3 regions of the Candidatus Pantoea rara genome follow, and region 3 is predicted to be linked to each of the others. Evidence: predicted binding sites of a transcription regulator. Region 3 holds the regulator's gene; each other region holds the start of a gene.
What was found. Region 3 encodes CRP, which controls carbon source genes, mostly activating them, when cyclic AMP is high. Its sites were predicted from a motif close to ATGTGANNNNNNTCACAT; they were not measured.

Region 1: a site for CRP is predicted at 2,844-2,861, ahead of garD (galactarate dehydratase). Genes of this name have one in related genera too.
Region 2: a site for CRP is predicted at 2,652-2,669, ahead of mlc (sugar metabolism global transcriptional regulator Mlc). Genes of this name have one in related genera too.

What each region holds. Positions count from the first base shown of each region.
Region 1 is NZ_CP194942.1:852,526-860,024, reverse strand. It holds gene ACR8BF_RS04185 (enolase C-terminal domain-like protein) at 1-1,102, opposite strand, end outside; gene ACR8BF_RS04180 (MFS transporter) at 1,099-2,460, opposite strand; gene garD (galactarate dehydratase) at 3,034-4,593, shown strand; gene ACR8BF_RS04170 (flavodoxin) at 4,657-5,103, opposite strand; gene truC (tRNA pseudouridine(65) synthase TruC) at 5,116-5,895, opposite strand; gene ACR8BF_RS04160 (YqcC family protein) at 5,895-6,224, opposite strand; gene syd (SecY-interacting protein) at 6,812-7,360, opposite strand; gene queF (NADPH-dependent 7-cyano-7-deazaguanine reductase QueF) at 7,423-7,499, shown strand, end outside.
Region 2 is NZ_CP194942.1:2,004,782-2,012,280, forward strand. It holds gene ACR8BF_RS09420 (hypothetical protein) at 1-230, opposite strand, end outside; gene ACR8BF_RS09425 (MFS transporter) at 389-1,639, opposite strand; gene ACR8BF_RS09430 (LysR family transcriptional regulator) at 1,735-2,628, shown strand; gene mlc (sugar metabolism global transcriptional regulator Mlc) at 2,759-3,976, shown strand; gene bioD (dethiobiotin synthase) at 4,090-4,788, shown strand; gene ACR8BF_RS09445 (nucleobase:cation symporter-2 family protein) at 4,969-6,345, shown strand; gene osmV (osmoprotectant ABC transporter ATP-binding protein OsmV) at 6,590-7,499, opposite strand, start outside.
Region 3 is NZ_CP194942.1:415,089-422,587, reverse strand. It holds gene ACR8BF_RS01940 (phosphoribulokinase) at 1-320, shown strand, start outside; gene ACR8BF_RS01935 (OsmC family protein) at 464-868, opposite strand; gene crp (cAMP-activated global transcriptional regulator CRP) at 1,172-1,804, shown strand; gene ACR8BF_RS01925 (YccS/YhfK family putative transporter) at 1,862-3,937, shown strand; gene argD (bifunctional acetylornithine/succinyldiaminopimelate transaminase) at 3,939-5,159, opposite strand; gene ACR8BF_RS01915 (aminodeoxychorismate/anthranilate synthase component II) at 5,241-5,816, opposite strand; gene ACR8BF_RS01910 (putative adenosine monophosphate-protein transferase Fic) at 5,858-6,451, opposite strand; gene ACR8BF_RS01905 (YhfG family protein) at 6,441-6,611, opposite strand; gene ppiA (peptidylprolyl isomerase A) at 6,711-7,283, opposite strand.

The DNA.
Region 1 (7,499 bases), 440 kb from region 3:
AGTGGGTGTCAATCGCGGTAGGATTACCCGGCGCTGCTGCACCAACATGGGTGAACATCGCCAGCGAAATATCGAAGTGGTTATTGGAATGGCAGCCCCAGGTTAGGCCCCACTCATCACATAACTGCGCGACACGTACAGCACCGCTCAGCGTCCAGAAGTGAGGATCGGCCAGTGGAATATCGACCGCATTGACCATCACCGCATGATTCATCTCGCGCCAGTTGGTGGCGATCATATTTGTGGCGACGGGCAGGCCGGTTGCGCGCCGGAACTCGGCCATCACTTCACGCCCGGAATAGCCCTGCTCTGCGCCGCACGGATCTTCAGCGTAGCTCAGCACATCCTTCATCCCTTTACACAGCGCGATTGCTTCATCCAGCAGCCAGGCACCATTGGGATCGACTGTGATACGGGCATCGGGAAAGCGCTGCTTCAGGGCTGCCGCTGTGGCGATCTCCTGCTCGCCGGGGAGCACGCCACCTTTGAGCTTGAAATCTTTAAAGCCATATTTATCCTGTGCCGCTTCAGCCAGACGCACCACCGCATCGCTGGTCAGTGCTTCCTGATGACGCAGGTGATACCAGTCGTGGCTGGCCTGCTCGCCGCTGAGATAAGGGAGGTCGGTTTTGCAGCGGTCGCCGAGATAAAACAGATAGCCCAGCACCGTGACTTCATCACGCTGTTTACCTGGCCCCAGCAGTTCAGCCACCGGTACGCCCAGGCACTGTCCCAACAGATCGAGCAGCGCCGCTTCCAGCGCGGCCACCGCATTGACCCGCAACTCAAAGGTCCAGGCACCGTTGCCGAAAGTGGTGAAGTCGGCCGACTGATTGCCTTTGTGCACCTGCTGCACCAGACGATTCATTCGGGCAATCTGCTGGCCTTTCACCTGCGGAATCGCCTCCACCAGCGTCTGATAGATGGTGTTACCGCCGGGCGCTTCACCGACGCCGGTGTGACCGGCACTATCGGTGAGCACCACGATGTTGCGGGTAAAGCAGGCGTTGTGCGCACCGCCAATATTGAGCAGCATGCTGTCGTAACCGGCGACCGGGATCACCTGCATCTCAGTAATCACCGGTGAACTTTGCGTATTCATGATGCGTCCTTACCGGGCCAGGTTTTCAGTTCGACACGTTTGATATCGCCAGCAATGACCAGGAAGCTGAATGCCGCGACAAAGGCATGAATGCCGACATAGACCAGCGCGCCTTCAAAAGAGCCACTCGTGGCAATGATGTAGCCGATGGCGATAGGGGTCACGATGCCGGAGAAGTTACCGAACATGTTAAACAAACCACCGCTCAGGCCGCTGATCTCTTTCGGCGCAGTATCTGCCATCACCGCCCAGCCCAGTGCACCGATGCCTTTACCAAAGAACGCCAGTGCCATAAAGAACACCACCAACCATTCGGTATCGGTGTAGTTACACATCACCATTGAAATAGAGAGCAGCATACCGAGTACGATCGGTGTTTTACGGGCGATATTCAGCGAGCCGGTTTTACGCATCAGCCAGTCGGAGATCACGCCGCCCAGTACACCGCCGAGGAAGCCGCACACCGCCGGAATCGAAGCAATAAAGCCCGCTTTGAGAATCGACATGCCGCGCGCCTGCACCAGATAAACCGGGAACCAGGTAATAAAGAAATAGGTTAAGGCGTTAACACAGTATTGACCGAGGTAGATACCCAGCATCATGCGTGACGTCAGCAGCTGCTTGATCTGGAACCACTTCTCGCTCCAGCTCACTTTGCGGCTATCCTTTTTCACATCCATATTGATCAGCGCACCGCCCTGCTCCATGTACTCCAGTTCAGCCTTGTTCACGCCAGGATGATCGGTAGGATCGTGGATCACTTTCAGCCAGATAAAGCTGAGGATGATGCCCAGGCCGCCCATGAACCAGAATACATGCGCCCAGCCCACGGATGAGACCAGCCAGCCCATGATCGGTGCGAAAATGACGGTAGCGAAGTATTGTGCTGAGTTGAAGATCGCCACGGCCGTGCCACGCTCCTGCGCCGGAAACCAGGCCGCGACAATGCGGCTATTACCAGGGAAAGATGGCGCTTCGGCCAGCCCCACCAGGAAACGCAGGATAAACAGCGACATGATAATGCCGAAGCCGCTGAACAGATCGACGAATCCCTGCAGAAAGGTAAACAGCGACCAGGTGAAGATGCTCCAGAAGTAGACGCGTTTTGAGCCGAAGCGATCGAGCAACCAGCCGCCCGGAATCTGACCAATAACGTACGCCCATGAGAAGGCAGAGAAGATATAGCCCAGTCCGACCGAATCAAGGCCGATATCTTTGGACATCGCCGAACCGGCGATCGAGATGGTAGCGCGGTCACCGTAGTTGAATGAGGTGACGATAAATAACATCACCACAATCCAGTAACGGGCATTGGTGCGTTTCTGCACCGTTTCCGCGGTCTGGCTAAAACTATTCATGATGCACTCCTGAAATATAGCGTGAGCTACATTCGCTCTGACTGCATACACATCGCGTTGGGTATCAGAGAGAAGTTGGGTTAAACACGGCGATCTTGTTGTTTTGGCAAACCTTTATTTATTCATCCAGCTGCAGACAGACGCGGCCGTAACAGGCCACTTCAACCTCTGCGGATGAGTAATACGTCGTGACAGATAACCTGACTTTGGCTAACGGAACCCAGTATAAGAACAGGGTTTAGCGATCACATTGGCGAATCGCCCTGGAATAATCGCGTTATTGAATTGAATGTCTGGCGGATGCACAAAAGCCTGCGGCGTGGCTCACGAAAGTGGCAAATACCCGTTCGAAAACCGTCCCAAATGACGCTCTCCCGCATTGTTTGTGAGGCTCTTCACTTGCTTTTGGATAACCGACCCAAAACAGCGAGCTGAATCACCTTAATGGTGGTCATTTGCACAATGCGCCATTTACCTCGCCTCCCTATACTGAAGCTGGCAAACAAGCGTGTGACAGGTCAGAACATTACAACGTGCCGCACAAGTACGGTACGACAGACAGGAAGGTGAGCGATGAACCCCAATAAAGATGAACAACCGCTCTATATCAAAGTCCATGAGCACGACAATGTGGCGATTGTGGTCAACAGCCTGGGTCTGCCAGCCGGCACGCAGTTTGCGGATGGCCTGACCCTGACAGAGCATGTGCCGCAGGGCCACAAAGTGGCACTGAGCGCGATTAACCAGGGTGCAGAGATCGTGCGTTATGGCGAAGTCATAGGCTTCGCATTACGGGACATTGCCCATGGTAGCTGGATTGATGAATCCCTGGTGGCGCTGCCGGAAGCCCCTCCACTGGAGAGTCTGCCGTTAGCCACGCAGGTTCCCCCTGATTTGCCGCCACTGGAGGGCTATACCTTTGAAGGTTACCGTAATGCGGATGGCAGCGTAGGTACGCGTAATCTGCTTGGCATCACCACCAGCGTCCACTGCGTGGCCGGTGTGGTGGATCATGTCGTGCAGATCATTGAACGGGATTTACTGCCGCGCTATCCGAATGTCGATGGTGTGGTCGCCCTGAACCACCTTTATGGCTGTGGTGTGGCGATCAACGCACCGGCCGCAGTCGTGCCGATTCGCACCATTCATAACCTGGCACTGAATGCGAATTTCGGCGGCGAAGTGATGATCGTCAGCCTTGGCTGTGAAAAGTTACAGCCAGAACGTCTGCTGACCGGCACGCCCGACGTGCAGGCGATTTCGCTGGACGATCATGACATCGTGCGTTTGCAGGATGAAAAGCTGGTGGGTTTCGGTGCGATGGTGAATGAGATCCTGCAGGTGGCGGAACGTCATCTCCAGCGGCTCAATCAGCGCCAGCGCGAAACCTGCTCCGCGGCAGAACTGATTGTCGGTATGCAGTGTGGGGGCAGCGATGCGTTTTCGGGCGTGACGGCTAATCCGGCAGTGGGCTTCGCCTCTGACCTGCTGGTGCGCTGCGGTGCTACCGTAATGTTCTCGGAAGTGACTGAAGTGCGTGATGCGATTCACCTGCTGACACCGCGGGTGATTAATCAGGAAGTGGGTAAGCGCTTGCTGGAGGAGATGGCCTGGTATGACAATTACCTCGACCAGGGCCAGACCGATCGCAGCGCTAACCCGTCTCCAGGCAATAAAAAAGGCGGACTGGCCAACGTGGTAGAAAAGGCACTGGGATCGATCGCCAAATCGGGACGCAGCGCCATTGTCGAAGTGCTTTCACCTGGCCAGCGGCCCACGCGGCGTGGATTAATTTATGCGGCGACGCCCGCCAGCGATTTTGTCTGCGGTACGCAGCAGCTGGCGTCCGGCATCACGCTGCAGGTGTTCACCACGGGCCGGGGTACGCCTTACGGTCTGGCTGCGATTCCGGTGATCAAGATGGCGACACGCAATGCGCTGGCAGAGCGCTGGCACGATCTCATGGACATCAATGCCGGGACTATAGCTACCGGTGAAGAGAGTATTGAGCAGGTGGGCTGGCGACTGTTTGAGTTGATTCTGGACATTGCCAGTGGCAGGAAGCAGACCTGGTCCGATCGCTGGGGCATCCGTAATCAGCTGGCGGTGTTTAACCCGGCACCTGTTACGTGATATCGCGATGTACGCCAGGCTTATCTGTATGCTACTAAAGCAGAGATAAGCCTGGCGTCGCTATCAGAGCTGTGCGCCCCAGGCTTCAACCCAGGGAGAAGTGACTGCTTCAGGCTCAGGGTTTTCAGTGGCATCAACCAGTAATACCTCACCGACCCGCTGTGCGCCCTGTTCCTGCAGCAGCGCATCAAAGGCTTTGCCCGCGCCACAAAAATGGTCATAACTGCTGTCACCCAGCGCAATCACGCCATAGCGCAGCGTGGGCTGATGACCCAGCTTATCTTTAACCGCATGGAACAGACCTGAAATCGTGTCGGGAAAATCGCCCTGTCCGGTGGTTGACGTGACGACCAGCGCCACGTCGCTGGCATAGTTCTGCCAGTCAGCCAGCGTCGGATCATCAAACACGGTGACGCTGTGCCCCTGTTGCTGCAGTAACGGCTCCGCTTCTTCCGCCACCAGCAATGCATTGCCATATACCGTACCTACAAAAATGCCAATCTTTGCCATCTGCTTTCTCCCTTATTCTGAAACGTTATCCTGTCCTGGCGCTGCGTCAAACTCAACCCGCGGCACCTCAGGGATCTGATCCTGCCAGCCAAACTGATTCATCAGATTTTGCCAGACGCCATCCAGTCCTGCACGGATCAGCAAAGGTTCACCGGTCACCGGATGGGTCAATGCCAGGCTGCTGGCGTGCAGCATCAGTCGGTTAGCGCCGAAATGTTCGGCGGCACCCCGGTTCTGACGCAGATCACCGTGCGCCGAATCACCAATAATCGGATGACGCAGGTGTGACATATGGCGACGCAGCTGATGCTTGCGACCGGTTTTAGGGGCCATTTCAACCAGGCTGTAACGCGACGTGGGATAACGGCCAATGCCGACCGGCATCTCAACGGTGGCCAGTGACTGATAATCGGTGACGGCGGGCTGCGCGATACGCGCTTCCGTGGCATGCTTATCAGCAATTTTATCCAGCTCTTCCACCAGCGGATAATCAAGCGTCCCGCTGCTCTCCAGCCAGCCGCGTACCACGGCGTGGTAGCTTTTCTGCATCTGGTGCTGTTCAAACTGCAGGGAAAGCAGACGTCCGACTTCACTCGAAAGCCCCATCAGCAGCACGCCTGACGTGGGTTTGTCCAGTCGATGCGCGGTAAAGACATGCTGTCCGATCTGATCACGAACCGTCTGCATCACAAACACCGTTTCGTGGCGATCCAGCCAGCTGCGATGAACCAGCCAGCCGCTAGGCTTGTTGACGGCAACCAGCCACTCATCCTGATAAAGTATTTCCAGCATCAGTGGGCAGCATCCGTGAGCAACGCATCCAGCTGACGCAGGGTCAGCAGTAGCGGTGCAATACCGGGCTGATCAGGCACCAGAGCAATCTCGTAATAGGGGGCAACGGCAAAGTTTTGCGGCAGCGGGTGCTTCGCGGCAATCAGGGCATGCATCCGGGGGATTAAGACCCATTGCAGCCACTGCAGTGGCTCCAGCGTATCCAGACAAAAAGGTTCCCGGCTCTCGAGCGCGCCCTCGGCCGGAGGGGTACTTTGCCAGAGATGGTTCTCACGCATCACCGCTTCCAGTTGCTCCAGCCGTTGCGTAATCAATTGTTCAGGCGTCATGCGCCACCTCCAGCGAGCAGTGAAAAATGGGCGGCAAGCATATCACTTGTTGGCACAGGCACAAAAAAAGGGAGCACTGTATAAACAGTGCTCCCGGTTCGTTTGCAGCCATCCTGCTACATTTTTGCTCCCTGCTCTTCCATGACAACTTGTCCAGTGCGAACTCCTGTCGCGCATCGTCCTGATGTATCCTTAGCATCCTGGCCCACCACCTCTTCTGAGGGGTTCTCATTCTCCATCCTGGAGGTGTCCCTTACTCAACCCTGAGTGATCCTGTTTCGTCCTGAAACCTTCCGTGTGCCGTAAGCTCCGTTACGTTCCTGCCTCATGGCTTATCATCATCCTGACGATATCTGTTTCCTGAGCGTCCTGCAGTGCGAAACATTTTGACAGAACTCGTTACGTGCACAAGGTACTCACAGCAGAACTTTACGAAATGTGCTGCGCAAATTAGGATAAACGCCATTAAGTTTATGATTCACAATATTTTTACATCCTGGCCTTCCAGATGTCTCAACTGTTATATGGCGATCTCTCACAGCAGATGTAAGAGATGTCTTACAAGGTAAGCAGCAAATCACTGCAAATCAGATGATAACCGGTTGTAATGACTTAAGAAATATCTCAAGACTTTCGGCTAATACGCTGTGCTGTTTGCGGCCAGGCTGCTCCAGAATGATTTCGCCACTGAGATTGGAAAGCGAGATGATCTCCTCTTCTGAATCCGTCGTGGCAATAAACAGCGTAGGCGACTGTTTCAGGCGGCGCTGCATCACCAGATGCCCAATCAGATTCTCCTGTAACCGCAGGAAATCCTCTTCACTCCACACCTGCAACAGTGTCAGCTGATTCTCACCAAAACGAGCCTGCATATCCCCGGCAAACTGCGTGGTATAGAAATCCGTGATCGAAGGCTGGAGCTGGATATCGATTGCCCGCTCAATCGCATCCAGTGTCGGTGGCAGACTAAACGGCTGCGGTTGCCAGACGACACGCTGATCGCGTTCCTCCAGTGTACAGGGCGAGGGGACGCCATAAAGATCGCTGCTGGCTGGCCCATGTCCTGCCTCCTGAAGCCAGTGCTGGCAGTATCGGGTGGTGAAGTCGCGCAACGTGGCGGCAGTTTGCTGCATCATTCTTATTCTCACTTCTGATGGGTTACACTTACCCACTTTGATTAATTTTGGTGGTAACCGCAATGACTACGCACGAACAGGATCAGGCACTCAGTAACCTGACGCTGGGTAAACCCACAGCCTATCACGATCAATATGA
Region 2 (7,499 bases), 1.6 Mb from region 3:
ACACTGAGCTGAGCGGCCTGCTGTTCGGTGTTATTGAGCGGACAACAGTTTTCACAACCGATTGCACCCGCATAATATTTTTTCGCCTGCAAAATGGCGGCGTTCACGTGGTAAAAACTACCCAGAAACAGCCTGTTATCTATGTCCGGAAGATGGGAGCAACCCGCCGCATGAACAACATGATTATCGTTATATCCCGATTGTTTATTGACGTAATAGTAGAGAGCCACAGGCGTTCCTTGTTGCCGTGTTAAAAGGCAAAGCAGATGAATTATTACAATAAAAAGAATTATAGCGGGAAACAGGCGCTTTGTTTGTTGTGGATCTGAATGAAGCGTTCAGCATGATGCGCCGCCAGGCCCGCTGAGGCCTGGCGAAAGAGGGGGTGTCAGAGTTTTTTACTGTGCAGACGCCACGCTACGGCCAGCGCCAGAATCAACAGGAAGCTGATAAACAGCGTAATCCCGCGCCAGCCAAAGTTATGCCAGAACACCCCGCCCAGCGTGCCCGCTACGCTGGAACCCACGTAGTAGCTGAACAGATAGAGTGAAGAGGCCTGTCCGCGAGCACGGCGAGCACGCGGACCAATCCAGCCGCTGGCAACCGCATGAGCAGCAAAAAAACCGGCGGTGAACAGCATCATCCCCGGCAGGATCAGCCAGAGGGAGTTAAAGGCTGTAGCCAGCAAGCCCAGCAGCATGATGGCGGTTGCGCCCAGCATTACCGGTCCACGCCCCAGCCGGCTGGTCAGCGCGCCTGCTTTAGGCGAACTCCAGGAGCCCGTCAGGTAGACAACCGATAACAACCCTACCACCGCCTGACTGAGATGCCAGGGCGCGTCCAGTAAGCGATAGCCAATGTAGTTGAACAGGGTGACGAAGGCGCCCATCAGCAGGAAGCCTTCGGCAAACAGCCACGGCAGGCCCGGATCGCGCCAGTGCAGCCGGAAGTTAATCAACAGATTACGAGGACGCAGCGTAATGGGCCTGAAATGACGCGATGCTGGCAGGATCTTCCAGAACATCAGCGCGGAGGCCAGCGAAAAACAGCCAATCACCGCCACGGCGATCCGCCATGAGAAGAGGTCGGTCAGGACGCCGCTCAGCAGACGCCCGCTCATTCCGCCTATGGAGTTACCGCTGATATACAGCCCCATCGAAAAGGCGACGACTCGCGCATCCATCTCTTCACTAAGATAGGTCATGCCCACCGCCGCAACGCCGCTGAGCGACAGGCCCATCAGCCCACGCATGATCAGAATGCCGTGCCAGCTGGTCATCGTAGCCGAGAGGAGTGTACAGATAGCGGCGAGCATCAGGGCGGTCACCATCACCGATTTACGCCCGATGGCATCAGAGAGCGGACCGGTAACCAGCAGGCCCAGCGCCATCAGGCCGGTAGAAATGGAGAGCGACAGGCTGCTGGTCGCCGGAGAGACACCAAACTGCTGTGACAGCACCGGCAGAATGGGCTGCACACAGTAGAGCAGGGCAAAGGTTGCCAGTCCGGCGGAGAAAAGGGCCAGCGTCACACGCATAAATTTGGGCGTTCCCCGGCGGATATAACCTGAAGCGGCAGTGGACTCTGGCGCAGCAGGCACCGCTTCATCATCCACTGTTGCCTGAATTGAGCGACTCACACATCTTCCTCTATGTCAGAAAACCTGTCGTCAGCTTAGGAAAGCGGCATTATGATGTCTAATATATTAATAATCTCAAATGAGATGTTTAACATATGAATATCGAGCTGCGTCATCTTCGCTACTTTGTGGCGGTCGCCGAAGAGTTGCATTTCGGGCGGGCAGCCCAGCGCCTGAATATCTCTCAGCCCCCGCTCAGCCAGCAGATTATTCAACTGGAAGCGGAAACCGGCGCAAAGCTGTTTAATCGCAACAACCGCAGCGTGCAACTTACCGCTGCCGGGCATCAGTTGCTGAGCGATTCCCGCGCGATTCTGTTGCAGGTTGAGCAGGCCGCCGATCGCGCTGCCCGTTTGCACCGGGGCGAAGAGGGAGAGCTGCGGATCGGCTTTACCTCGTCTGCTCCGTTTACCGCCGTGGTTTCCGATGCGCTGTTCCGCTTTCGTCAGCGCTGGCCGCAGGTGCATATTCATATGCAGGAGATCAACACCCGCCAGCAACTGGCACCGTTGCACGATGGTCGGCTTGATCTCGGCGTAATGCGCAACACGCCGCTGCCAGCCGATCTGCGGCATCAACTACTATTGAGCGAGCCGCTCTATGCCGTGGTGCATAAGGCGCATCCGCTGGCTGACGCCGACAAAATCTCTGTAACTGCCCTGGCATCTGAACCCTTTGTCTTTTTCGATCCTCAGGGCGGAACCGCGCTCTACAGCGATATTCTGGCGCTGCTGCACCGCTATCACATAAAGCCCTACATCACCCAGGAAGTGGGTGAGGCGATGACCATCCTTGGGCTGGTGGCAACCGGTCTGGGCGTTTCTATTCTGCCTGCCTCATTTCGGCGTGCACGGCTGGCCGATCTGGTCTGGTTGCCATTAATGGAAGAGGATGCCATTTCAGAGTTGTGGCTGGTCTGGTCAGCCGGACGCGAGATGAATGCCCAGATGGAGAACATGATGGCGTTGTTGCGGGAAAATCGGCCCTGAAGCGCCCGTCTCAGCGCATCAATATGTGCGATAAATCACATTTCTAATCAAATATTTGACGCTGTCGCCTGATCTGCCTCACCATGGCGCATGTTTATTTAGAAGCGCGAAAATAACCGGGAGCAGGGTTGTGAATCCGGACAGTCAACCTGGCCACATTGACCAGATCAAGCAGACCAATGCAGGTGTCGTTTATCGATTAATTGACCGTCACGGTCCCATTTCGCGTATCGAACTTTCCCGTCGTGCCCAGCTCGCCCCGGCCAGCATCACCAAAATTGTGCGTGAAATGCTGGACGCGCATCTGGTACAGGAGACTGAATATCAGGATCCCGGCAGTCGTGGCCGTCCGGCGATTGGCCTGATACTGGATACCGACGCCTGGCACTATCTGGCGATCCGCCTGCACCGCGGCGCGATGACCTTTACGCTGCGCGATCTCAGCAGTCGGTCGCTGGTTGAAGACAGCCTGCCGCTGCCTGATGAATCTGCGCAGCCGCTACTCACTGCACTGATTGAACAGGTTGATGCCTTTTTTATCCGTCATCAAAAGAAGCTGGAACGCCTTACGGCGATTGCTATCACTCTGCCTGGGCTGATTAACGCCGCCTCCGGCGTGGTGCATCGTTTGCCGGGTTATGAAGTGCGCGATATGCCGCTGGGCGATACACTGGCGGCGCGAACCGGCTTACCGGTGTTTGTACAGCACGACATTTCAGCCTGGACGCTGGCGGAGTCGCTGTTTGGTGCCTCACGCGGTGCCCAGGATGTGATTCAGATTGTCATTGATGAAACCGTGGGCGCTGGTGTCATCAGTGGCGGTCAGCTGCTGCATAAAAGTGGCAGGGCGCTGGTCGAAATCGGCCATACCCAGATCGACCCTTACGGTCAGCAATGCTACTGCGGAAATCATGGTTGTCTGGAGACGGTCGCCAGCACCGGCAGCCTGCTGGCGCTTGCGGCACAGCGTCTGCCTGCCCAGCCCGACAGCCTGCTCAACAATCAGCCCCTGACGCTGGCGTCACTGTGCGTGGCCGCGCAGTCCGGCGATCGCCTGGCGCGCGACACCATCGCCAGCGTCGGTCATCACGTTGGACGGATTCTGGCGATGATGGTCAATATCTTCAATCCACAACACATTCTTATCGGTTCCCCTCTTAATGCCGCCGCTGATGTGCTCTTTCCTGCTGTGAGCAATACCATTCTGCAGCAGTCACTCCCTGCCTACAGCGCGAGTATCCAGCTGGCACCCACTGAATTTAGCGAGCCGGGAACGCTGGGGGGGGCCGCGCTGATCAAAGACGCGCTGTATAACGGACATCTGTTAGTGAAACTGTTGCAAGGTTAAGCAGACCTGAACTTGCGCTAACGCAATCCGCTCACATTCTCCATTCTTTAAAATGCCGGTTCGCAGCAAGGTTAATCACCGATTAACCGCGACGGTTTGAGAGGAGAAGTTGAGTGAACAGACTATTTGTTACCGGCACCGATACCGCAGTGGGCAAAACGGTGGTGTCACGCGCCCTGTTACAAAGTTTTATTCAGACTGGATGCAGTGCCGCCGGCTACAAGCCCGTTGCGCGCTGTGCGGTCAAAACCGCTGATGGCCTGCGTAACAAAGATGCACAGGTTCTGCAAAGCGCTTCCTCTGTCGATCTGGCCTATGAGGCGATCAACCCGCTGGTCTTTCAGGAGGAGGAGATCTGCACCCATCCGGGCCAGAATATCGATTATGGCTTGCTGACCCGTGGCTTAACCAGCCTGGTGCAGCAGGTCGATCGCGTGGTAGTGGAGGGAACGGGTGGCTGGCGCAGCCTGATGAACGACGGACGCCCGCTCTCATGCTGGGTTGTTGAGCAGCAACTGCCGGTGGTGCTGGTGGTTGGCATCCAGTCAGGCTGTATCAGTCACGCTCTGCTCACAGTAGAGGCGATAGCACGGGATGGGCTGCCGCTGGTCGGCTGGGTAGCGAATCGCATCAATCCGGGCCTGGCACAATACAGCGACATTATTGAAATTCTGCAAGAAAAAATCGGGGCGCCGCTGCTGGGTGAATTGCCTTATCTGCCGCGTGCAGAGCAGCGCGATCTCACGCCTTACATCGATATTTCCCTGCTGGAGCCTGACACGCTGCACGCTGCGAGTGCAAAGATCGCCTGAATATGAAACAAACCAAGTCATCCAGGTCGGTGGTGAGTCTAAAGTTTCAGGCTGACCACTGGCTCTCTTTAAAAATTTCCACTTAACATTTAATAACCTGGCCTGCATCACACGAAAAGGTGACGTCATGGCGCAGAAAATGCATTAACTCCGCTTATCACACAGAGCCGGAGTACTTCCATGTCGCATTCGCACGAGAAAGGTTTGTTATATGGGCTCGAAGCCCGCATTGGTCCCGTCCCGGCATTTTTCGCCGCGCTGCAACATCTGCTCGCCAGTGTGGTGGGCATCATCACACCACCGCTGATCATTGGTTCAGTGCTGGGCCTGCAGGCCTGGCTTCCTTATCTGATCAGTATGTCGCTTTTTGTTTCCGGCTTAGGCACCTTTATGCAGGCCAGACGCTTTCATGGCATCGGGGCGGGGATGATCTGCCTGCAGGGAACCAGCTTCGCCTTTCTGGGCGTGATCCTGTCCGGTGGCCTCATGGTGAAAGGGCGCGGCGGTTCGCCGGAAGAGATTATGGCGATGCTGTTTGGCTGCAACCTGGTGGCGGCGCTGATTCCGGTACTGATCAGTCGCTGCGTCGGTTCGCTGCGCAACGTACTGACGCCGGTAGTGACCGGTACGGTGATCACCCTGATTGGCATCAGCCTGATTAAAGTCAGCATCACCGACTGGGCTGGCGGTCACAACGCGACCGATTTTGGCTCGCCGGAGAACCTGGCGCTGGGTGCGCTGACGCTGCTGGTGATTGTGGCCCTGAACCGTTCACGCAACCGCTGGGCGCGGCTGGTGGCAGTAGTGGCTGGCATCACGGTGGGATGTGTTGCGGCGGCCTTAACCGGCCATTTACAACTGCACGTCGCGCCGGAGAGCAACTGGCTGGTGCTGCCTGCCTTCTTCCGGTTTGGCTTCGCCTTTGACTGGACTATCTTTCTGCCGATTGCGCTGGTATCCGTCATCGCGGTGATTGAAGCGGTTGGCGATCTTACCGCCAACTGCCTGATTTCCCGGCAGCCGATCACGGGCCAGCCTTTTCAGCAGCGGCTGCAGGGCGGTATTGTCGCCGATGGCCTGAGTTGCGTGCTGGCCGCGGTCTTTTCCGCCTTTCCTAACACCACTTTCGCGCAGAACAATGGCGTGATTCAGATGACCGGGGTCGCCAGCCGTTATGTCGGTATGCTGCTGGGAATAATGCTGGCGTTGCTGGGACTCTTTCCGTTTACTGGGTCGCTGCTGCAGCAGATCCCGCCGTCAGTGCTGGGCGGGGCAACCATTGTGATGTTTGGCAGCGTGGTCGCGGCGGGTATCCGGGTGATGACTCAGACGCCGCTGGGCCGCCGAGAGATGCTGATTGTGGCGATCTCATTCGGGATTGGTCTGGGCGTGGAAGCGGTGCCGGAAGTGCTGAAGCAGTTCCCGCCGCTGATTAACAATTTGTTTGGTCATGCGGTGACGACTGGCGGGATTCTGGCGATCGTGCTCAATCTGGTGCTGCCAGACGAGGCACCTGCGTTGGAAGAGGTTGAGGCAGAAACGCTCACGGAGAGCTAAAAAGCAGAAGGGCCGATGTATCTCTCACAGACAACGCAGAAACTCAAAGCCATAGGAGCATAGGCCTGCAGCAAAGCATCACAGACTATCCGGTCTCGCCCGTTTCGCGCCGTCCTGGCGCGGGACGCTTTCCTCCTTTGACCGTGTTCCCTTCGCATTTATCTTTTGTGTTGCTGTCTGCTTTAGCCTGATGAGGGTTTCTCTGCGATTGAAAGGGCCACTGTGGCCCTTTTGTCTGGCTGGACTAGGGATTCAGACGACGACGGGTACGGCCTGAGCTGAGATAATCCGCAATATAATCCTGCGAAATCTCCCCACTGTAGCGACCGTCTTCATCGACAATCGGCATCCAGACCGTGTTGTGCTCATAGAGTTTTGACAGCACCACGCGAAGGTTCTCTTCGGCTTTACCGGTAACCTTAAAGGTATGCAGCTTCTCTTCACAACGGCCACTCACGTTACGCGCCTCACGACGTTTCACAAAGCCCAGCGGCTTGCCATCCTCATCGACCACGGTAATCGATCGCATATCGTTCTCATCCATGGTGCCAAAAGCTTCATCCAGTGGCGTCGAGCGGCGCACGGTGATAGTTGGCTGCTGATCGGTCACGTCACCCGCCTGCACCAGTAACAGACGCTTAAGCGTGCGGTCCTGGCCAACAAACGAACCAACAAAATCATTGGCCGGCGTGGCCAGCAGCTCATCCGGGCTGGCGCACTGCACGATCTTACCCTGGCCAAATACCGCGATGCGATCGCCCAGCTTCAGCGCCTCATCAATATCATGGCTCACCAGCATCACGGTCTTCTTTAACTGACGCTGCATGTCGAGAAACTCATTCTGGATCACTTCACGGTTAATCGGGTCGACGGCACCAAACGGCTCATCCATCAGCAGCACCGGTGGATCCGCAGCCAGGGCACGAATCACGCCGATACGCTGCTGCTGACCGCCGGACATCTCTCGCGGATAGCGATGCAGAAACTTAGTGGGGTCCAGTGCGACCATACTCATCAGCTCGGTGGCACGTTCACGGCACTGTTTCTTGTTCCAGCCCAGCATGCGTGGCACGACGGTAATGTTCTCCTCAATGGTCATGTTGGGAAACAGACCAATCTGCTGGATGACATAGCCAATATTGCGGCGCAGGGTG
Region 3 (7,499 bases):
TGCGCTCGATGGAAGATTACATCAATTTCATCACGCCACAGTTCTCACGCACTCACCTCAACTTTCAACGCGTCCCGACTGTCGATACCTCAAACCCATTCGCTGCCCGCGCCATTCCGTCACTGGATGAGAGCTTTGTGGTGATTCACTTTCAGGCGCTGGAAGATATCGACTTCCCCTACCTTTTGGCGATGCTGCAGGGTTCGTTTATCTCGCACATCAATACGCTGGTAGTGCCCGGCGGCAAAATGGGTCTGGCGATGGAGTTGATCATGGGTCCGCTGGTGAAGCGACTGATGGAAGGCAAACGGATTGAATAAAAGGCCAGTCATGGCTTCTCAGCCGAGTGACTGGACCTGATCAGGGTGAATCTGACAGCAACACGTACGTTCCACACGCAGGGAGCCGCCTGACACCGGGCTGGCTCAGATTTTGCCCGTGACTTTAACGGCCCCTCAGCCTGTTACAGCTCAATGACTTCATAGCTATGGGTAATCGTCACACCTTTACCCAGCATAATGGCCACCGAACAATATTTTTCAGCAGAAAGATCCACCGCGCGTGAGACCGCTTTATCCTGGAGCCCTTTACCACTCACGATAAAATGCAGGTTGATGTGCGTAAAGATTCGCGGCGCCTCTTCACGACGTTCTGAGGTCAGTTTTACTTCACAATCAGCCACATCGTTGCGGCCTTTTTGCAGAATTGAAACCACGTCAATCGCGCTGCATCCGCCGGCCGCCATCAGCACCATCTCCATTGGGCTGGGCGCTTTATCACCCGAATTTCCATCCATCAGTATCTGATGGCCGGATGAGGATTCTCCGAGGAATGTCAGCCCTTCTACCCATTTCACTCTTGCCTGCATGATTTTTGCTCCGGAATACGCTGTTTTCTCGCCAGAGTACGCTTTCGCCTGGTAAACAGCAATCCAGAGAAATCCGCCTATAGCTGAAGCGAGACAACAGAAGACAGTCGGCAAAAGCTGTGCTACAAACAGTGCTGAAAATATTTTTCGTCACCCGATGGCGAAGCCGGGAAGGATGATGCGCACTGCGCCTGATGCGGCCCGAATAATTTCCTGAAATGGAAACGCTTGAAGCTTTCACCGCCTGACAGGGAAAACTGCCCCCTGTATTTTGGGCACGATTACAACAGAGGATAATAGCGAATGGTTCTCGGCAAACCGCAAACAGACCCTACACTCGAATGGTTCCTGTCCCATTGCCATATTCACAAGTATCCATCCAAAAGTACGCTGATTCACCAAGGTGAAAAAGCAGAAACGCTTTACTACATCGTTAAAGGTTCCGTCGCGGTTCTGATTAAAGATGAAGAAGGCAAAGAGATGATTCTTTCCTACCTGAATCAGGGCGATTTTATTGGTGAGCTTGGCCTGTTCGAAGAAGGCCAGGAGCGCAGCGCCTGGGTGCGTGCGAAAAGTGCGTGCGAAGTGGCGGAGATTTCTTACAAGAAATTCCGTCAGCTGATCCAGGTTAACCCTGACATCCTGATGCGACTCTCATCGCAGATGGCGCGTCGCCTGCAGGTCACGTCTGAAAAAGTGGGTAACCTCGCTTTCCTCGACGTCACCGGACGCATTGCACAGACCCTGCTCAACCTGGCGAAGCAGCCAGATGCCATGACGCATCCCGACGGCATGCAAATCAAAATCACGCGTCAGGAAATTGGCCAGATTGTTGGTTGTTCACGTGAAACCGTGGGCCGTATTTTGAAGATGCTGGAAGATCAGAACCTGATCTCCGCACACGGCAAAACCATCGTCGTTTACGGCACCCGCTAATTCCTGTCACCCACGGCGTGATGGCAACATCACGCCGTTATTGTTTGTGTTGGGCCGATGTGGCGTCGAATTATTTACCATCCTGAAGTTAACTACGCCTTGCGGCAAACGCTGGTGCTCTGTCTGCCGGTGGCGCTGGGCTGGCTGGCTGGCGACCTGCAAAAAGGTCTCCTGTTCTCATTAGTGCCCGCCTGCTGCAACATCGCCGGTCTGGATACCCCGCATAAACGCTTCTTCAAACGCCTGATCGTTGGCGGCAGCCTGTTTGCCCTCGGCAGCTTTCTGATGCAGTGGCTTACCCTGCATGCTATTCCGCTGCCGCTGATCCTGTTTGCCATGCCCTTATTGCTCGGCGTTACCGGCGAGATCAGCCCGCTGCATGCTCGTCTGCTGCCCGGCACCCTGATTGCCGCCATCTTTACCCTGAGCCTGATTGGCCGCATGCCAATCTATGTTCCCCCGCTGCTCTATATCGGCGGCACGCTGTGGTACGGGCTGTTCAACTGGTTCTGGTTCTGGCTGTGGAAAGAGCAGCCGATGCGCGAGAGCCTGAGCCTAATCTACCGCGAGCTGGCTAACTACTGCGACGCCAAATATACCCTGCTGACGCAGCTGACCGACCCGGAAAAGGCACTGCCACCGCTGCTGGCCCGTCAGCAAAAAGTGGTCGATCTGATTAACACCTGTTATCAGCAGATGCATATGCTGTCGGCAAGTCGCGATCACAGCCATAAACGGCTGACGCGCGCCTTTCAGGTCGCGCTGGATCTGCAGGAACATATCTCGGTCAGCCTGCATCGGCCGGAAGAAGTGCAGAAGCTGGTCGAACAGAGCCATGCGGAAGCGGTGATCCGCTGGAATGCCAAAACCATTTCAGCCCGGCTGCGGGTGCTGGCGGATAACATCCTTTATCACCAGCTACCCGACCGCTTTGCGATGGATAAACAGCTCGGCGCGCTGGAGAAGATCGCGCATCAGCATCCCGACAATCCGGTGGGTAACTTCTGTCTTTACCACTTCAACCGCATTGCGCGGGTTCTGCGCACGCAGAAACCCCTGTATCAGCGCGATCTCATGGCGGACCGTCAGCGTCGTCTGCCGCTGTTACCGGCACTGCGCAGTTATCTTTCGTTCCGCTCCTCGGCGCTGCGCACTGCCGGACGCTTTGCGGTGATGCTGATGCTGGGCAGCGCGCTGGCGCTGTTCTTCAACATCCCCAAACCCTACTGGATCCTGATGACCATTATGTTCGTCAGCCAGAACGGCTACAGCGCCACCCGTGTCCGCATCCAGCACCGGGCGCTGGGCACCTTTGCTGGTCTGGTCATCGCGGCCGCGACGCTGCGCCTGGCGGTGCCGGAATCGCTGGTGCTGATGATCATGCTGGCGATAACCTTTATCAGCTATCGCTTTACCCGCCAGTTCTATGGCTGGTCGATGATTGGCTTTACGGTCACGGCGGTTTACTCGCTTCAACTGCTGTCGCTGAATGGCGCGCAGTTCCTGCTGCCGCGACTGATGGATACGCTGATGGGCTGTCTGATCGCCTTCGGCGGAATGCTGTGGCTGTGGCCGCAGTGGCAGAGCGGCTTACTGCGGCAAAATGCCCATGATGCGCTGGAAACCTATCAGGATGCTCTGCGGCTGTTGCTGGGCGACGAACAGTCACCAGAGAAACTGGCTTATCAGCGCGTGAAGGTTAATCAGGCACACAATGCGCTATTTAACTCACTCAATCAGGCGATGCAGGAACCGGCGTTTAACTCCCGCTATCTGAGTGATATGCGACTCTGGGTCACGCACAGCCAGTTTATTGTTGAGCATATCAATGCGATAACGATTCTGGCGCGGGAGCACACCATGCTGACGAGCGCACTGGCTGAACGCTATCTGCAATCCTGTGAAATCGCGCTGCAGCGGTGTCAGCAGCGGCTGGAATATGATGGTGAAAGCTCACAGGTGAATCTGCTGGATGACCTGGAGAATATCAGCGAGGGACCGATCACGGTGGTGGAGCAGCATGTACGGCGCATTCTCGATCATCTGAGCGTGATGTACACCATTTCATCGCTGGCGTGGAACCAGCGACCGCAACATGGCCGCTGGCTAATCAGACGCTTACGTAAAAACTAATCTAGCCGTTGAGTACGTTGCCGACGGCGGTGGCGAAGCGGCTCATGCCCTCTTCAATGTCGGCCGGTTCGATAATCAGTGACGGGGCAAAACGCATCACGTCGGTGCCGGCTACCAGCACCATCACGCCTTCAGCGGCGGCGGCATTCAGAATGTCGCGTGACCTGCCGGCATGCTGAGGTTTCAGCGCTGCACCAATCAGCAGCCCTTTGCCGCGAATGTCGCTGAACAGATCATACTTCGCGTCGATGGCCTCCAGCGCCGTGACAAAGTGCTGACGACGCCTCTCCACACCCGCCAGCACCTCCGGCGTATTGATGATATCCAGCGCCGTTTCGGCGATAGCACAGGCCAGTGGATTGCCACCATACGTGGTGCCATGCACGCCCGGCGCCATGGTCGAGGCGATCTCGTTGGTCGTCAGCATGGCGCTGACCGGGAAACCGCCGCCCAGCGCTTTGGCTGAGGTCAGAATATCGGGCTGAATGCCATAATGCTCATAGGTGAACAGCTTGCCGCTGCGTCCCATACCACTCTGCACTTCATCCAGCACCAGCAGCGCCTGATGCTGATCGCAAAGCTCACGCAGTCCCTGCATAAACGCCTGTGTCGCGGGCACGACACCGCCCTCACCCTGAATCGGTTCAACCACGATGGCGCAGGTATGATCGTCAATCACCGCTTTTACCGCATCCAGGTCATTGAACGGCACGTGGACGATGTCCGCCGGTTTCGGCCCGAACCCGTCAGAATACTTTGGCTGTCCGCCGACCGTAACGGTAAACAGCGTCCGGCCATGAAAGGCGTTATGGAAAGCAATAATCTTACTTTTGAACGGACTGTGACGTTTGCAGGCGTAATAGCGCGCCAGCTTAAACGCGGCTTCGTTGGCTTCGGCACCGGAGTTGGCAAAGAAGACGCGATCAGCAAAGGTTGCCTGGATTAACTTACTGGCGAGGCGCAACGCCGGTTCGTTGGTGAAAACGTTGCTGGTGTGCCACAGCGTCTCGCCCTGGCTTTTCAGCGTCTCTACCAGCGCAGGATGACAGTGTCCAAGTGCGGTGACGGCAATACCACCCGAGAAATCGATATACTCTTTGCCCTGCTGATCCCATACGCGACTGCCCTTGCCTTTTACCGGCACGAACTGCGCAGGTGCATAAACAGGCAAAATAACGTTATCGAACGTCTCCCGCGTGACCGCAATTTTTTCCGCTGCCATTAGTAACCCCATCTGAATGATTGTTGTGCTGCCTTGAAATAATAATCACAAAATATGCATAAAAAACCACTCAAAGGCAACTTATTGCTCAAGGAAATTGCGCAGCAACTGATGTCCCTGCTCGCTGAGAATGCTTTCGGGATGGAACTGTACGCCTTCCAGCGCCAGGGTTTTATGGCGGAATCCCATAATCTCGTCAGGCTCGCCGTCACGCACCGTCCAGGCAGTCACCTCGAATGCGTCAGGCAGAGAATCGCGCTGCACAATCAGCGAGTGATAGCGGGTCACAGTAAGGGGATTATTGAGATTGCGGAACACGCCCTGGCCGGTGTGCTGAATCGCGGAGGTTTTGCCGTGCATTACCTGACGCGCACGCACCACCTGTGCGCCATACGCCTGCGCAATCGCCTGATGGCCCAGGCAGACGCCCAGCACCGGCAGCTGCCCGGCGAAGTGCCTGATCGCTGCCAGAGAGATGCCTGACTCCGATGGCGTGCAGGGGCCTGGGGAAATCACCAGATGCGTCAATGGTAGCACCGCCATCTGTTCCAGGGTGATGGCATCATTTCGTACCACCTGAACCTGCGCGCCCAGCTCGCAGAAGTATTGATAAAGATTCCAGGTAAAGGAGTCGTAATTGTCGATAATCAGCAGCATGACGTGTCCAGAATGATAAACCGCGCCGCTATTCTACGCGGTCAGGCCGCCTCACTCACCACTTTCGCAAAGACCTGCTCCAGCGGGGCCAGGTCTCCGGCCACACCGGCCTGATTAGCCGCTTTCCAGTTTTCAGCATCCGTCTCTTCCCAGTTCAGCAGATATCCGGCATGCAGCGCCAGCTGTTCAAAGAAAATCCGCTGTGCCCGACCGTTTCCGTGGCGGAAAGGATGCAGCATATTGATTTCGCAATAGTAGTGAGCGAGGCGCTGAATAAATTCGTCACGCGGCAGATCAGCTAATCCCTTCTCCTCTTCCAGCGCGGCCATCAGGGCATTGCCTTCCTTTTCAATATATTCGAAATGACAGAACGGCGTCTCATCACGCCAGATATCGATAGTGCGCAGTTCACCTGCCCAGCTGTAGACATCCTGAAACAGCGTGCGATGGATCTGACGCAGGTAAGGCAACCCGGCATTACGGGGACCCAGCTCCAGCGTGGCGGCGCGCGCCGCACTAAAGCTCAGCTCCGCCTTGCGCAGCTGCGCAGCGTCATGAATATCGGGCAGATTTTTCAGCACATTGTCATGCTGCCACAGGTAGGGATCCTGACTGACGGCGGTATTAGAGTCCATATTGCCTCCTCAGTGACGCCAGACGTGCGGCTGCATCATCGCTGTTGACGCTGGTTTCATTCGGCGAGAAGCCTTCCAGCCGGCAGCTGGCCTGATAGCTGGCGCTACGCCGCTGTTGCCACAGGGTGACCTTCTGTTTTTCGGTGAGTTTGTTCGCCATGCCGCCTCCTGCTCAGGTTTTTGCCCTAAGTATAAGAGCAATTTCTGGCTTTGCCGGAGGCGGCAGGCGGTCGCCATCCGCAGATGGCGACGAAAAGCGTTAAGGCAGGACTTTAGCGGAGAGGATAACTACCGGTTTGGACGGAACATTCTGGTAAGGACCCACATCTTTGGTCGGTACCTGAGAAATTTTTTCAACCACATCCTGACCTTTCACAATCTTACCAAATACGGCGTAGCCAAAATCACGCTGTCCGTGGTCGAGGAAGGCATTATCCGCGACGTTGAGGAAGAACTGGCTGGTCGCACTGTCTTTATCGGCGGTACGCGCCATAGAGATGGTGCCGCGAAGGTTACGCAGGCCATTGTCCGCTTCATTCTTAATCGGCGCGTTGGTCTGCTTCTGCTGCATGTCAGTGGTGAAACCACCACCCTGCACCATAAAGCCCGGGATCACGCGGTGAAAAATAGTGTTGTTGTAAAAACCGTTGTTGACGTAATCAACGAAGTTTTTCACAGAGACCGGCGCTTTTTGGTTATTCAGTTCGAGTTCGATATTGCCGGCGGAGGTGGTGAGCAGAACGTGGGTGTCACCTTTTGCGGCCAGCGCCTGGGCGGAAACGGAAGAGAGCGCTAACAGGGTGATGGCCGCTGTTAAAGTACGTTTGAACATGAGAGATTCCTTACCTGGGAGAGCGGGCACAAAAACGTGATTGATTGTAAAGAGACTCTATTCCAGGAGCCAGCGTTTTACCTATATTTACGCTGTTAGGGCAAATGAGGTGAGCAAACGTTAACCCTCCGCAATTACGTGATTAAAATCACACATCACATGAAATATGGATCAGTAATTTCACTGCTTGTTTATTAAGATCACAGTTCCGTTTAC